One region of the Streptomyces sp. NPDC127114 genome, then DNA from elsewhere that is predicted to be linked to it. Evidence: riboswitches for the same ligand, from Rfam matches in the RefSeq annotation. Region 1 holds a riboswitch; the other holds the start of a gene.
The links. A riboswitch is a leader RNA that binds a small molecule or an ion and turns the genes downstream of it on or off. The one in region 1 is predicted to bind glycine.
Positions count from the first base shown of each region.

Region 2: it holds a riboswitch for glycine, as region 1 does, so the genes downstream of both, gcvP (aminomethyl-transferring glycine dehydrogenase) here and gcvT (glycine cleavage system aminomethyltransferase GcvT) in region 1, are expected to answer to the same signal.

Region 1 is NZ_JBHXTJ010000010.1:26,919-34,658, reverse strand. Features, by position in the region: gene glyA (serine hydroxymethyltransferase) at 1-630, opposite strand, end outside; gene gcvH (glycine cleavage system protein GcvH) at 655-1,038, opposite strand; gene gcvT (glycine cleavage system aminomethyltransferase GcvT) at 1,162-2,301, opposite strand; glycine riboswitch at 2,474-2,585, opposite strand; gene ACFVGS_RS13100 (AAA family ATPase) at 2,738-3,430, shown strand; gene ACFVGS_RS13095 (enhanced serine sensitivity protein SseB) at 3,572-4,309, shown strand; gene ACFVGS_RS13090 (enhanced serine sensitivity protein SseB C-terminal domain-containing protein) at 4,423-5,214, shown strand; gene ACFVGS_RS13085 (ABC transporter substrate-binding protein) at 5,441-7,111, shown strand; gene ACFVGS_RS13080 (ABC transporter permease) at 7,205-7,740, shown strand, end outside.
Region 2 is NZ_JBHXTJ010000002.1:356,977-364,716, reverse strand. Features, by position in the region: gene ACFVGS_RS03765 (MerR family transcriptional regulator) at 1-615, shown strand, start outside; gene ACFVGS_RS03760 (bifunctional nuclease family protein) at 680-1,153, shown strand; gene ACFVGS_RS03755 (MerR family transcriptional regulator) at 1,355-1,987, shown strand; gene ACFVGS_RS03750 (DNA polymerase IV) at 2,069-3,478, shown strand; gene ACFVGS_RS03745 (PRC-barrel domain-containing protein) at 3,512-3,937, opposite strand; glycine riboswitch at 4,001-4,099, shown strand; gene gcvP (aminomethyl-transferring glycine dehydrogenase) at 4,277-7,162, shown strand; gene ACFVGS_RS03735 (DUF5999 family protein) at 7,247-7,453, opposite strand.

The DNA of each region.
Region 1 (7,740 bases):
GGCGGCGACCAGGCCGGCGAAGTGGGCCATGTCGACCCACAGGTACGCCTCGACCTCGTCGGCGATCCGGCGGAACTCGGCGAAGTCCAACTGACGCGGGTACGCCGACCAGCCGGCGATGATCACCTTCGGACGGTGCTCCTTGGCGAGGCGCTCGACCTCGGCCATGTCCACCAGGCCGGCCTCGTCCACGTGGTACGCGACCACGTTGAACTGCTTGCCGGAGAAGTTCAGGCGCATGCCGTGGGTGAGGTGGCCGCCGTGCGCCAGGTCGAGGCCGAGGATCGTGTCGCCGGGCTGGGCGATCGCGAACAGCGCGGCCTGGTTGGCGGAGGCGCCGGAGTGCGGCTGCACGTTGGCGTACTCGGCGCCGAACAGGTCCTTGATCCGGTCGATCGCGATCTGCTCGGCCACGTCGACGTGCTCGCAGCCGCCGTAGTAGCGGCGGCCCGGGTAGCCCTCGGCGTACTTGTTGGTGAGGACCGAGCCCTGGGCCTCCATGACCGCGACCGGAGCGAAGTTCTCCGAGGCGATCATCTCGAGGGTGGACTGCTGGCGGCGGAGCTCGGCGTCGACGGCGGCGGCGACGTCCGGGTCCAGCTCGTGGAGAGGGGTGTTCAGAAGCGACATGAATCGATCCCTAGGGGGTCTCGGTTAGCCGGCGGTGAAGGCGGTGTACTCGTCGGCGCTGAGCAGGGCGTCGGCCTGGCTCTCGTCGGAGAGGCGCACCTTGAACAGCCAGCCGCCCTCGAACGGGGCGGTGTTCACCAGCGCCGGGTCGTCCACGACGTCCTGGTTGGCCTCGACGACCTCGCCGGACACAGGGGCGTACAGCTCGCTGACGGACTTGGTCGACTCCAGCTCGCCACAGGACTCGCCCTCGGTCACGGTGTCACCGACCGCGGGGAGCTGGACGTACACGATGTCGCCGAGCGCGTTCGCCGCGTGCTCGGTGATGCCGACCGTGGCGACGCCGTCCTCGACGGCCGACAGCCACTCGTGCTCCTTGCTGTAGCGCAGCTGCTGGGGGTTGCTCATGACCTGATTCTCCTGGATCGGGGGAGTACTGATGAACGTGGGTCTTACGGGGTGAGACACGGACTGAGACGGATGCGTCACGTCCGGCTCATGTCCGGTGCCGGAGGGGCCTCGGCCCCATGGTCACTTCTGGCGCTTGTAGAACGGCAGCGCCACGACCGTGTACGGCTCGTGCGCGCCGCGGATGTCGACGCCGACGCCCTCCGTGCCGGGCTCGGCGAAGGCCGCGTCCACGTACGCCATGGCGATCGGCTTGCCGAGGGTCGGGGACGGGGCGCCGGAGGTGATCTCGCCGACGACCTCGCCGTTCGCGACCACGGACATGCCGGCGCGGGGCACCCGGCGGCCCTCGGCGACCAGGCCGACCAGCTTGCGCGGCGGGGCGGTCTCGGCGCGCTCGGCGGCCTTCTCCAGCGCCTCGCGGCCGACGAAGCGGCCCTCGTTCGTGGTCTTCTCGAACTTGACGACCCGGCCGAGCCCGGCGTCGAAGGGCGTGAGCGCGGTGGTCAGCTCGTGGCCGTACAGCGGCATGCCCGCCTCCAGGCGGAGCGTGTCGCGGCAGGACAGGCCGCAGGGGATCAGACCGACGCCCCGGCCCGCCTCGGAGAGCGCCTGCCACACGCCCTCGGCGTGCTCCGGCTTCAGGAACAGCTCGAAGCCGTCCTCACCCGTGTAGCCGGTGCGGGCGATCAGGGCGGGGACGCCGGCGACGGTGCCCGGGAGGCCCGCGTAGTACTTCAGGCCGTCCAGGTCGGCGTCGGTGAGCTGCTTGAGGATGCCGGGGGACTCCGGGCCCTGGACGGCGATCAGCGCGTACGCGTCGCGATCGTCGCGGACCTCGGCGTCGAATCCCCCCGAGCGGGCCACGAGCGCGTCGAGGACGACCTGGGCGTTGGAGGCGTTGGCGACGACCATGTAGTGAGAGGACCCGGCCTCGGTCTCGCCGAGGCGGTAGACGATCAGGTCGTCGAGGATGCCGCCGTCCTCCTGGCAGATCATCGTGTAGCGGGCTCGGCCGGGGCCGATCGTGGAGATGTTCCCCACCAGGGCGAAGTCGAGCAGTTCCGCGGCCTGCGGCCCGGTGACGGTGATCTCGCCCATGTGGGAGAGGTCGAAGAGGCCGGCCTTGGTGCGGACGGCGTTGTGCTCGTCGCGCTCGCTGCCGTACCGCAGCGGCATGTCCCAGCCCGCGAAGTCGGTCATGGTCGCGCCCAGTGAACGGTGCAGCGCGTCGAGGGCGGTCAGACGGGGGGCAGTGCTCATCGGGTGGCTCCCGGGTCCCAGGGCGTGCAGGGCACGACATGACAAGACGGTGAGGACGTTCCTCCCCATCTGTCATGGAACCTGAGAGGTTCACCGAGAGCATCTCGTCACCGAGAGTTCGGCTTGCACCTTGGGTGGGGACGCGACGGCGCGACCCGCTTTTCAGATCTGCCTCATCCACGCGGTACGGGGCCTGAGAGATTCAAGGGAGGTACTTGCTCCTTCGGCGCCCGGGCGACGCGGCGCGACTGCGCCGGCGACCGGAACTCTCCCGCGCGGATTCGAGCGGCCGGTATGCGGTTGTGCGCGCTCGGGCGAGCGCGTGGCGCGCTCATCATTGCACGGCGGATCCGCGCGGCAAATCGCTTGTGCCGCATTACCGTCTCTTTACACTTCGTGGGCAAGGGTCTCCGCAGACCCGACAGGGGGAGAAGCGATGACGATCCAGCGCACCGGTGTCGCGGCCGCGGCCACGAACACCGGGATACCGCCCCAGCGGGCGGTCGCCCGGGCCCGCACGCGCGAGCGCGCCCGCACCCGGCGCCGCGCGCGGCTGCTGCGCGACCTGCGCGAGCGCGAGGGCCGCAGCCCCCGCGTGCTGACGTACGCGGCGGGCGACGTCGTGGTCGTCTCCGGGCTGCCCGGCGCCGGGAAGTCCACGCTGATGAGCCGGGCCGCCGAGGGCCGGGCCGTCGACTCCCAGCACACCCGGGAGCGCTGGGAGCAGCGGCTGCCCCGCTTCCTGCCCTACGCCGTCTACCGCCCGTTCGCCCGGATCGCCCACTACGCGGGTCTGCGCCGCGCCCTGCGCACCGGCGCCGGGGTGATCGTCCACGACTGCGGCACCCAGTCCTGGGTGCGCGGCTGGCTCGCCCGCGAGGCCCGCAGACGCGGCGTCGCACTGCACCTCATCCTGCTCGACGTCGACCCCGGCACCGCCCGGGCCGGCCAGCGGGAGCGCGGCCGCGGCGTCTCCTCGTACGCCTTCGCCCGGCACCGTCGCGCGGTGAGCCGTCTGGTGCGGACCGCCGAGGCGGGCGCGCTGCCACCCGGCTGCGCCTCCGTCACCCTGCTCGACCGCGCTGCCGCCGACACCCTGCGGAAGATCGGATTCCGCGACGTGGCGTGAACCACTCCGGCCCCTTCGGGCGTCCTTTCCGGTCACAGGGCCGCCGGAGCGCCATTAAGGTGCATACGGCCTGTCCGGCGGATCCGCGCCGGGTGCCGGGAAAGGGCCGCGAAAGGGCCGGGAAAGGGGACGACGAGGACCGTGGACGTGACGTGGCCGGGCAATGAGCTCGAGGAAGTACTGGCCGCCTCCCTCGGCAACCCCTCCGCCGGAGGCCGTCTCGTCGAGGTCCTCGGCCGCAGCCCGATCTGGGTGCCGCTGCCCAACGGCGGCGGACCCGACAGCACCGACCTCGACCTGCCCACCATGGAGATCGAGGGCGGCGCCTACGTGCCCGTCTTCAGCTCCGAGCAGCAGTTCCTCGCCTGCGTCGGCGCCCACATGTCGTACACCGTCGCCCCGGCCCGCGACTTCGCCCGCGGCCTGCCGCCGCAGCTCGGCATCGCCGTGAACCCCGGCGGCACCGTCGGCGTCCCGCTCCCGCCGCCCGCCGTGGCCGAGCTCTGCCGGACCGGCCGCACCGCCCTCGACGGGCCGGCGACCGGCGGCCGGGTCCGCCTCTTCGAGCCCGACTGGCAGGACGACCCGGTCGACTTCCTCGCCGCCGCCTCCGCCGAGTTCGAGGCCACCGGCGTCGTCCACTCCGCCCGCCGCGCCCTCGCCAGCGTCGAGGGCACCGAACCCGCCCTCTTCGTCGGCGTCCAGCTCACCGGCCCCGAAGCCGACCGGAACGCGCCGCTCGACGCCCTCGGCCGGGCCCTCGGCCGCGTCGAGGTCGCCTGGCCGGTCAACCTCATCCTGCTCGACGTGGCCCAGGACCCGGTCGGCGACTGGATGCTGGACAAGGTGCGCCCCTTCTTCCAGCGCGCCGCCGTGTGACAGACCCCCCGTTTAAGCTGAACTTCCAGTCGGACCTCCAGCAGTACCCACGCTGAACCCCGAGCCGAACCGATCCACGAGCCGAGCCGTACGAAAGAGGGGCGGGACCCACGGTGAGCGCGTCAGGCACCGCCGAGACCGGACAGGTCGAGCACATGCTGCGCCAGGTGGCACCCGGGCGTCACGACGCCTACGAGCAGCTGCTGCACGCCCTGGCCGGCTCCGACGTGTGGATGCTGCTCTGGCAGGGCACCCCCGGCTCGCCCGACGCCCAGTACGGCAACATGGAGGTCGACGGCTACGGCTACGCGCCGTGCGTCACCTCCGCCCAGGAGCTCGCCGCCTCCGGCTGGAACCGCGCCCACGAGCTCGTCACCGGCATCGAGATCGCCCGCGCCCTCTTCCCCGACCGCTGGGGCATCTGGCTGAATCCCCACGCGCCCGGCGGGGGCGTCGGCATCCCGTGGGCCGACCTGCGCCGCATCGCCACCGGCCTGGACCGGATGCCCGCGGGACCGCTGCGGCTGTCCGAACCCGCCGTCGAGATCCCGCAGTTCTACGCGCTGCTCACGCAGAACGCCCACCGCACCCCGGCCGTCCGCTCGCTGCGCCGCGCCTGGGTGCAGCCCGCGCTCGGCTCCCCGTACCTCGCCATCGGCCTCGACCTGTACGACTCCTCGCCGGCCTCCGTCGAGGCGGTCCGGGCGATGATGCACCAGACGGTCGCCGCCGTCCCCGACGGGCTGCCCGTCTCCACGGTGGCCATGTCCGACACGTACGACCCGGTCGCGATGTGGCTGTACGCCCACGCCCGTCCGTTCTACGACCGGGACGCGCACGCCGCCGGACCGGCCGCCGCGTCTCACCAGTCGGGATACGGCTACCCGCCCGCGCACCACCGCTGAGCCGTCCCGGAAACCCCGCGGAAACCTTGCCGAAATGCCTTGCCGAGCTGAGGTTTTGGCTCCGCTTTCGGACGGCGACGCTGCGATGTCCCGCATCCGCCCGATTTGCCAACTGTCCGGGTCTCAGCTTGATATCACCGCTATGCGGACTGTTCTCTGCCGCGTCACTCGCCAGTAGCGTTCGGCCGGTCAGACCGACCACACATGGCGACCCAGGGGTGGACCCATGCGAATATTCACGTCCCGGTCAGCCCGGGCTTTGACGGCGGCCCTCGCGGTCGGCCTCATCGCCACCGGCTGCGCGAGCGAGCGGGGCAAGGACGGGGACAAGGACGGAGCGAAGGACACCTTCGTCTTCGGTGCCCCCGGTGACCCGGCCTCCCTCGACCCGGCCCTCGCCGCGGACGGCGAGACCTTCCGCGTCACCCGGCAGGCCTTCGAGGCGCTGCTCGAGCACGAGTCCGGCGGCAGCAAGCTGGTCGGCGGTCTCGCCGAGAAGTGGTCCAGCAACCCTGAGGGCACGGTCTGGACGTTCAACCTGCGCAAGGGCGTGAAGTTCCACGACGGCGAGGCGTTCAACGCCGCCGCGGTCTGCGCGAACTACGACCACTGGTTCAACTGGAAGGGCACCTACCAGTCCTCCGCGATCTCCACCTACTGGCAGGACATCATGGGTGGCTTCGCGAAGAACGAGGACAAGGAAGCCCCCGCGCCGAACTACAAGTCCTGCACCGCGAAGGACGAGAACACGGCGGTCATCGAGGTCCTCAAGCCCTCCGCCAACCTGCCCGGCGGCTTCTCGCTCCAGGCGCTCGCGATCCACTCGCCGAAGGCGATCAAGGAGTACGAGAAGCAGGAGGCGAGCGCCAAGGGCGACGCCATCACGTACCCCAAGTACAGCCAGGAGGCCGGCACGGTCGCCGGCACCGGCCCGTACAAGATCACGAAGTGGAACAAGGGCAACAAGGAAGTCAGCCTGACCCGCTTCGACGACTACTGGGGCGACAAGGCCAAGGTGAAGAACCTGGTCATCCGCACGATCGACACCGAGGACGGCCGCCGTCAGGCGCTCCAGGCCGGTGACATCGACGGCTACGACCTGGTCGCGCCCGCCGACATCAAGACGCTCGAGAGCGCCGGCTTCAAGGTGCCGACCCGTGACGTCTTCAACCTGCTCTACCTCGGCATGACGCAGACCAAGAACCCGGCGCTGCAGAAGCCCGAGGTCCGCCAGGCCATCGCGCACGCCGTGGACCGCGAGAACATCGTGAAGACCCAGCTGCCCGCGGGCGGCAAGGTCGCGACCCAGTTCATGCCCGACACGGTCGCCGGCTGGTCCGAGAACGTGAAGAAGTACCCCTTCGACACGGCCAAGGCCAAGCAGCTCCTCGCCTCCGCCGGCGCGAGCAACCTCTCGATCGAGATGTGCTACCCGACCGAGGTCACCCGCCCGTACATGCCTGCCCCGCAGGACATCTTCGAGCTGATCAAGGCCGACCTGGAGAAGGCCGGCATCAAGGTCACCCCGAAGCCGCTGAAGTGGAACCCGGACTACCTGGACGCGGTCGAGGCCGGCTCCTGCGCCCTGCACATGCTGGGCTGGACCGGTGACTTCAACGACGGCTACAACTTCATCGGCACCTGGTTCGCCGAGCCCGACAAGCAGTGGGGCTTCAAGGACGACAAGGTCTTCAACGCGGTGAAGGCGGGCTCGCTCCAGGGCGACCCGACCAAGCGGACCGACCTCTACAAGGCCGCCAACGAGGCGATCATGGACTACCTGCCGGGTCTCCCGCTGACGTCCTCGCCGCCGGCCATCGCGTTCGGCAAGAACGTCGTCCCGCCGAAGGTCTCCCCGCTCACGCAGGAGAGCTTCGCCGAGGTCTCCTTCAAGTAACACCCCGTAAGCGGTCCGCCCGGTCACGCGTTCCTCCGTGACCGGGCGTCCGCGCATCCGACTCCCGAACCACGCAAGAAAGGGGCACGCGGGGTGTTGCGACTCGTCGTACGACGACTTCTCCAGCTCATACCCACCCTGCTCGGCCTGTCGGTTCTGCTGTTCCTCTGGCTGAACCGACTGCCCGGCGGACCCGCCTCAGCGATCCTGGGCGAGCGGGCGACCGAAGCCGATGTGGCACGCATCAACCGCACGCTGGGTCTCGACCAGCCGGTCTACGTCCAGTACGGACGCTTCCTGAAGCGGCTGCTCAACCTCGACCTGGGCACCTCGGTGCAGACCGGACAGCCGGTCTGGGACGAGTTCGTGCTGCGCTTCCCCGCCACGGTGGAACTCAGCATCGCCGCCATGATCATCGCCACCGCCGTCGGCATCCCGATGGGCTACCTGGCGGCCCGCAAGCGCGGCGGCTGGCTCGACGTGGCCTCCGTCTCCGGCTCGCTGCTCGGCATCTGCATCCCGGTCTTCTTCCTCGCCCTGCTCCTCAAGGGCGTCTTCGCCGTCCAGCTCGGCATCTTCCCCAGCTTCGGCCGCCAGTCCACCGGACTCGACGCCACCGACGTGACCGG
Region 2 (7,740 bases), on a different contig from region 1:
CTGGAGGCCGAAGGGCTCGTCGAGCCCCGACGGACGGCCTCCGGGTACCGGAAGTTCAGCCCGCAGGACGTGGAGCGGCTCGCCCAGATCCTGCGGATGCAGCGGGACCACTACCTCCCGCTCAAGGTCATCCGCGAGCACCTGGACGCCCTCGCCCGGGGTGAGCAGGTCAGGCTGCCCTCGCCCGCGGGCCCCTCGCGCGACCTGCTCGACGGGGCCTGGGACGGGGAGGCCGAGCGTCCCACCGCTGCCCGGGTCGGCCGGGCCGAGCTGCTCGCCGCCGCCGAGGTGACCGAGGCCGAGCTGGCCGACTGGGAGTCGTACGGACTGATCGCCCAGGCCGAGGGCGGGGGCTACGACGCCGAGACCGTCACCGTCGCCAAGCTCGTGGCGGATCTGGGGAGATTCGGTCTGGAACCCCGGCACCTGCGGGCCGTGAAGGCCGCCGCCGACCGGGAGGCCGGTCTCGTCGAACAGGTCGTCGCGCCGCTGCGCCGGCACCGCAATCCGCAGACCAGGGCCCATGCGGAGGCCACCGCGAAGGAGCTCGCGGGCCTCTCCGTACGGCTGCACGCGGCACTGGTCCAGACCGCTCTCGGGCTCCGGCTGCAGTGAACCGGGGACGGCCTTCGGGCGGCCCGACTACCCAAACCGGGCGGGCACGTCCTAGGGTTGCTGTGTGAACGAGCTCGACGTTGTGGGTGTCCGGGTGGAAATGCCCTCCAACCAGCCGATCGTGCTCCTGCGTGAAGTGGGAGGCGACCGGTACCTCCCCATCTGGATCGGACCGGGGGAGGCGACCGCGATCGCCTTCGCCCAGCAGGGCATGGCCCCGGCCAGGCCGCTGACGCACGACCTCTTCAAGGACGTGCTCGAGGCCGTGGGGCAGGAGCTCACCGAGGTCCGCATCACGGACCTGCGCGACGGCGTCTTCTACGCCGAGCTGGTCTTCGCCAGCGGTGTCGAGGTGAGTGCCCGGCCGTCCGACGCGATAGCGCTCGCCCTGCGCACCGGGACGCCGATCTACGGCAGCGACGGGGTGCTCGACGACGCGGGGATCGCGATTCCGGACGAGCAGGAGGACGAGGTGGAGAAGTTCCGCGAGTTCCTCGACCAGATCTCGCCCGAGGACTTCGGGACGAGCAACCAGTAGCCCGCCGGACTCGCCCGCGGCCCGTCCGGCCGCGGCCGGGGAGCGGCCCCGAGGCATTCGAGTAGCCTTTCCCCGACACGGGGCACGGGAAACCACTCTTCGGGTGATTATCACTCGGCGTGCCGAGTGTGGCGATCGTTGACGCACCCCGAGTGACTGCCTACCTTCGTGTGGGCAGGTCAAGGACGGAGGGTCGGCGTGATGAGCAGCGGCGACGGTACGGCAGGGGGCTTCCTGGGGCGCGCCCCCGGGGAGAAGGGCCCGTATCCGCTTCACGGCAGTGTGGGCGACCTCGGTACGGACGCCGGCGCGCCCCCGACGGCCCCGGGCGAGGTCCAGGAGACCGTCGGCTACCGCGGTCCCACGGCCTGCGCGGCGGCCGGCATCACCTACCGGCAGCTGGACTACTGGGCGCGCACCGGCCTCGTCGAGCCGAGCGTGCGGCCCGCCTACGGCTCCGGCACCCAGCGGCTCTACAGCTTCCGTGACGTCGTCGTCCTGAAGATCGTCAAGCGATTCCTGGACACGGGGGTCGCGCTGCAGAACATCCGGGCGGCGGTGCAGCACCTGCGGGCCCGCGGATTCCGCGATCTGGAGCGGATGACCCTGATGAGTGACGGCGCGACGGTCTACGAGTGTTCCTCGCCGGACGAGGTGGTCGACCTGCTGCAGGGCGGTCAGGGCGTCTTCGGCATCGCCGTGGGAGTGGTCTGGCGGGACGTGGAGGCGGCGCTGTCGCAGCTCCACGGCGAGCGCGTGGACACCGGCGAGACCCTGATCGGGCACAACCCGGCGGACGAGCTGGCGCGGCGGCGCCGGGACCGGGCCGTCTGACCCGGCGGCTCCGCGCCCGGCGGAACCGGTCCGTACGCGCGTGCGGGCCGGTTGTCAGTGGTGTGGGGCAGCATCGGAACCGTGAGAGCCGCGCCCACCATCCTGCATCTCGACATGGATGCCTTCTTCGCCGCCGCCGAGCAGGCGTCGAAGCCCAGCCTGCGCGGAAAGCCCGTGATCGTGGGCGGGCTCGGGCCGCGTGGTGTGGTCGCGACCGCGTCGTACGAGGCACGGCGCTTCGGCGTGCACTCGGCGATGCCGATGGCGCAGGCGCGGCGGCTCGCGCCGAACGCGGCCTACCTCGTGCCGCGCTTCGCCTTCTACCGGGCGATCAGCGGCCAGGTGATGGAGCTGCTCGGGCGGCTCTCGCCGCTCGTCGAGCCGCTCAGCCTGGACGAGGCCTTCGTCGACCTGGAGGCCGGGGGCGTCGCCGACGACGGCGCGAGCGCCCGGGCGGCGGGGGAGCGGCTGCGGCGGGACATCCTCGTCACCACCGGTCTCACCGGGTCGGTGGGTCTGGCCGGCTCGAAGATGCTGGCGAAGATCGCCTCGGAGGAGGCCAAGCCGGACGGGCTGGTGCTGATCGAGCCGGGTACGGAGCGGGAGCTGCTCGGGCCGCGTTCGGTGCGGATCATCCCGGGCGTCGGGCCGGCGACCGGGGAGCATCTGCGGCGGGCCGGGATCACGACGGTGGCCGAGGTGGTGGAGGCGGGCGAGGACGAGCTCGTACGGCTGCTGGGGAAGGCGCACGGGTCCTCGCTGTACCTGATGGCCCTCGGGTACGACGACCGGCCCGTGGTGGCCGAGCGGGACGCGAAGTCGGTGTCCGTGGAGGACACCTTCGACGTGGACCTGCACGACCGGCTGCGGATCCGGCTTGAGGTGGAGCGGCTCGCGGAGCGGTGTGTGGCGCGGCTGCGGGGATCCGGGCACTCGGGGCGGACGATCGTCCTGAAGGTGCGGCGTTACGACTTCTCGACGCTGACCAGGTCCGAGACGCTGCGCGGGCCGACGGACGACCCGGTGGTGGTGCGGGAGGCGGCGGCGCGGCTGCTGGACCTGGTGGACACGACCGGTGGTGTGCGGCTGCTCGGCGTCGGGGTCAGCGGGCTCGCGGACTACACGCAGGAGGACCTGTTCGCCCAGGCGGAGGCGGAGGCGGAGGTGCGGGCGGAGGCCGGTGCCGCGGAGGGGGCGGGAGACGCGGAGCGGGCCGAGGAGGGCGTGGGCGCCTCCTCGGCCGTGGCGCCCGCGCCTCCGACGGCCACGGAGCGCGTCGAGCGGCGCTGGGCTCCCGGGCTCGACGTGCGGCACGCCGTGCACGGGCCCGGCTGGGTGCAGGGCAGTGGCGTCGGCCGGGTCACCGTCCGCTTCGAGGAGCCGACCTCGGCGCCCGGCCGGGTGCGCACCTTCTCGGTCGACGATCCCGAGCTCGAGCCCTCGGACCCGCTGCCGCTGGTCCCCGGCGGCGCGACGGGTGCGGCGGCGTAGCCCTGGCGGGTCGCGCGGGGCGGGAAGGGCGGTTCAGGACTCCTCCTGGCCCGCCAGACGGCCGAAGTCGCGGGGGTCGGTGTCCTGGGGCGGGGGCGGCAGGGCGAGGCTGTAGTGGCGGTAGAGCTGGAGTTCCTGCTCGGGGGAGAGGTGGCGGCCGACGCCGAAGTCGGGGGCGTCCTTGATGAGCGCGCGCTCGTACGGGATGTGGAGACCGTCGCCCGCCAGTTCGCTCGGCTCCAGGGGGACGAACGCGTCCCGGCTGAACAGGCCGGTGCGGACGGCGGCCCACTCGGGGACGCCCGTCGCGTCGTCCAGGTACACCTCGTCCACGGTGCCGATCTTGTGTCCGTTCCGGTCGAACGCCTTGCGGCCGATCAGGCTGCGCGGATCGATGTCGGTCTGCACGGTCCCTCCAACTGGTCGCAACTGCTCTACAAGCACTACGAAAGTGCACATCTGGGATGTCGGCCACTTGAGCGATGGGAGAAGGAACGGCGCTGGTAGGCTGGCTGTGGCTGTGGACCCCGCGCGGGAGAGTCCTCCGGAGAAGGCTTCCGGAGGCGCCGAAGGAGCAAATCCTCCCCGGAATCTCTCAGGCACCCGTACCGCGCGGACGAGGTCACTCTGGAAAGCAGGGCGGGCGTCGCGGCATCCGCTCTCACCGACGGTGAAAGCCGGCCTGCCCGCAGGGCGCGCCGGTGAAGCTCTCAGGTTGAGATGACAGAGGGGGAGGCCGTCCGGGCACCCGCGCCGAGGTGCCCCTCGCAGGTCGTGACGACCAGGAGGCCCCCGTACATGACCGCCAACCGCATTCCGCTCTCCGAGCTCGAGCAGGGAATCCCCTTCGAGCAGCGGCACATCGGGCCCGACGCCGAGGCGCGGGCCAAGATGCTCGCCCAGGTCGGTTACGGCTCCCTCGACGAGCTCACGGCCGCCGCCGTGCCGGACGTCATCAAGAACGCCGAGGCCCTGGCCCTGCCGGGAGCCCGCACCGAGGCCGAGGTGCTGGCCGAGCTGCGCTCCCTCGCCGACCGCAACCAGGTCCTCGCCCCGATGATCGGTCTGGGCTACTACGGGACCTTCACCCCGCCGGTCATCCTGCGCAACGTCATGGAGAACCCGGCCTGGTACACGGCGTACACGCCGTACCAGCCGGAGATCTCCCAGGGCCGTCTGGAGGCCCTGCTCAACTTCCAGACCGTGGTCGCCGACCTCACCGGTCTGCCCACCTCCGGCGCCTCGCTGCTCGACGAGGGCACCGCCGCCGCCGAGGCGATGGCGCTGTCCCGCCGGGTCGGCAAGGTCAAGAACGGCGTCTTCCTGGTCGACGCGGACGCCCTGCCGCAGACCATCGCCGTCATCGAGACCCGCGCCGAGCCCACCGGCGTCGAGGTCGTCGTCGCCGACCTGTCCGCCGGCATCCCGGCCGAGATCGCGGAGCGCGGTGTCTTCGGCGTCCTGATCCAGTACCCGGGCGCCTCCGGTGCCATCCGCGACATCAAGCCGGTCATCGACCAGGCCCACGAGCTCGGCGCGATCGTCACCGTGGCCGCCGACCTGCTCGCCCTGACGCTGCTGGCCTCGCCCGGCTCGCTCGGCGCGGACATCGCCGTCGGCACCACCCAGCGCTTCGGCGTCCCGATGGGCTTCGGCGGTCCGCACGCCGGCTACATGGCCGTCCAGGACAAGCACGCGCGCTCGCTGCCCGGCCGCCTCGTCGGCGTCTCCGTCGACGCCGACGGCAACAGGGCCTACCGTCTGGCCCTGCAGACCCGCGAGCAGCACATCCGCCGCGAGAAGGCCACCAGCAACATCTGTACGGCGCAGGTCCTGCTCGCCGTGATGGCCGGCATGTACGCCGTCTACCACGGCCCCGAGGGCCTCAAGGGCATCGCCCGGCGCACCCACCGCTACGCCGCGATCCTGGCCGCCGGTCTGCGGGCCGGAGGCGTCGAGCTCACCCAGGGCGCGTTCTTCGACACCCTCACCGCCCGTGTCCCGGGCCGCGCCGACGCCGTCGTCGCCGCCGCCCGCGAGGGCGGCGTGAACCTGTACCGCGTCGACGCCGACCGGGTCTCCGTGTCCTGCGACGAGACCACCACGCGGGCGAACCTCGCCGCCGTCTGGGCCGCCTTCGGCGTCGAGGCCGACATCGAGGCCCTGGACGCCGTCACCGAGGACGCGCTGCCGGTCGACGCGCTGCGCACCGACGCGTACCTGACCCACCCGGTGTTCCACGCCCACCGCTCCGAGACCGCGATGCTGCGCTACCTGCGCAAGCTGGCCGACCGCGACTACGCGCTCGACCGCGGCATGATCCCGCTCGGCTCCTGCACCATGAAGCTGAACGCGACCACCGAGATGGAGCCGGTGACCTGGCCCGAGTTCGGCCAGATCCACCCCTTCGCCCCGGTCGAGCAGGCGCAGGGCTACGTCACCCTCATCACCGAGCTCGAGGAGCGCCTGGCCGAGGCCACCGGCTACGACAAGGTGTCGATCCAGCCGAACGCCGGATCGCAGGGCGAGCTGGCCGGTCTGCTCGCGGTCCGCGCCTACCACCGCGCGAACGGCGACACCCAGCGCACGGTCTGCCTCATCCCGTCCTCCGCGCACGGCACCAACGCCGCCTCCGCGGTGATGGCCGGCATGAAGGTCGTCGTCGTGAAGACCGCCGAGGACGGCGAGGTCGACGTCGAGGACCTGCGCGCCAAGATCGAGCAGCACCGCGACGAGCTCGCCGTGCTGATGATCACCTACCCGTCCACGCACGGTGTGTTCGAGGAGCACGTCTCCGAGATCTGCGGCCTGGTGCACGAGGCCGGCGGCCAGGTGTACGTCGACGGCGCCAACCTCAACGCCCTGGTCGGCCTGGCCAAGCCGGGTCACTTCGGCGGCGACGTCTCGCACCTGAACCTGCACAAGACCTTCTGCATCCCGCACGGCGGCGGCGGCCCGGGCGTCGGTCCGGTCGCGGTGCGCGCGCACCTCGCGCCGTACCTGCCGAACCACCCGCTGCAGCCCACCGCGGGCCCGGAGACCGGCGTCGGCCCGATCTCCGCCGCTCCGTGGGGCTCCGCGGGCATCCTGCCCATCTCCTGGTCGTACGTCCGCCTGATGGGCGGCGAGGGCCTCAAGCGCGCGACCCAGGTCGCGGTGCTCGCGGCGAACTACATCGCCAAGCGCCTGGAGCCGCACTACCCGGTGCTCTACACCGGTCCGGCCGGACTGGTCGCGCACGAGTGCATCATCGACCTCCGCCCGCTGTCGAAGAGCACCGGCGTCAGCGTCGACGACATCGCCAAGCGTCTGATCGACTACGGCTTCCACGCGCCGACCATGTCGTTCCCGGTGGCCGGCACGCTGATGATCGAGCCCACCGAGTCCGAGGACCTCACCGAGATCGACCGCTTCTGCGACACGATGATCGCGATCCGGGCCGAGATCGAGAAGGTCGGCTCCGGCGAGTGGCCGGCCGAGGACAACCCGCTGCGCAACGCCCCGCACACCGCGGCGGCGCTGGGCGGCGAGTGGGACCACGCGTACACCCGCGAGGAGGCGGTGTTCCCGGCCGGCGTCTCGGCCGCGGACAAGTACTGGCCGCCGGTCCGCCGGATCGACGGGGCGTTCGGCGACCGCAACCTGGTCTGCTCCTGCCCGCCGCTGGACGAGTACGACAACTGAGCATGACGAGAGGGCCGGTTCGGAGCGTGTCTCCGGGCCGGCCCTCGGCTTTTCCCGTCCCCGTACGGAGCGGTCGGACGGCCGTCAGGCCGCCGTCGTCACCCCGGACGCCGTCAGCGGGCGGTGCGGGGCGATGATCTGCCCGTCCGGCAGCAGCTCACCGGTGTCCTCGAAGAGGAGGACGCCGTTGCACAGCAGGCTCCAGCCCTGTTCCGGGTGGTGCGCCACAGGGCGGGCGGCCTCCCGGTCGGCGGAGTCGGCGGTGGGACAGGCGGGCTGGTGCTGGCACATGGAGGGATTCTTTCGCTGCGTCGTGGTGGATGTCCTGCGGCTCTTCGTCGGCATGGCCGCCCCCGTCGGTCGGTTCGGTTCCGGTCCCCAGTCTTGCCCTACGGACGGCATTCCGCAGGGATTTCGCGGCAGCTCGTCCTCTCCTGGGAAGACGCATCACCCTCAGGGGCGGTTCAGGTCAACCGCCCCGTCACTTAGGAGGGTTCGGGGTGGTCCCAGTGGGCTAGTCCGAACGGGACCCGTCTCGGACAGCAGTGCGCCCCGGGACCACACGGGTCCCGGGGCGC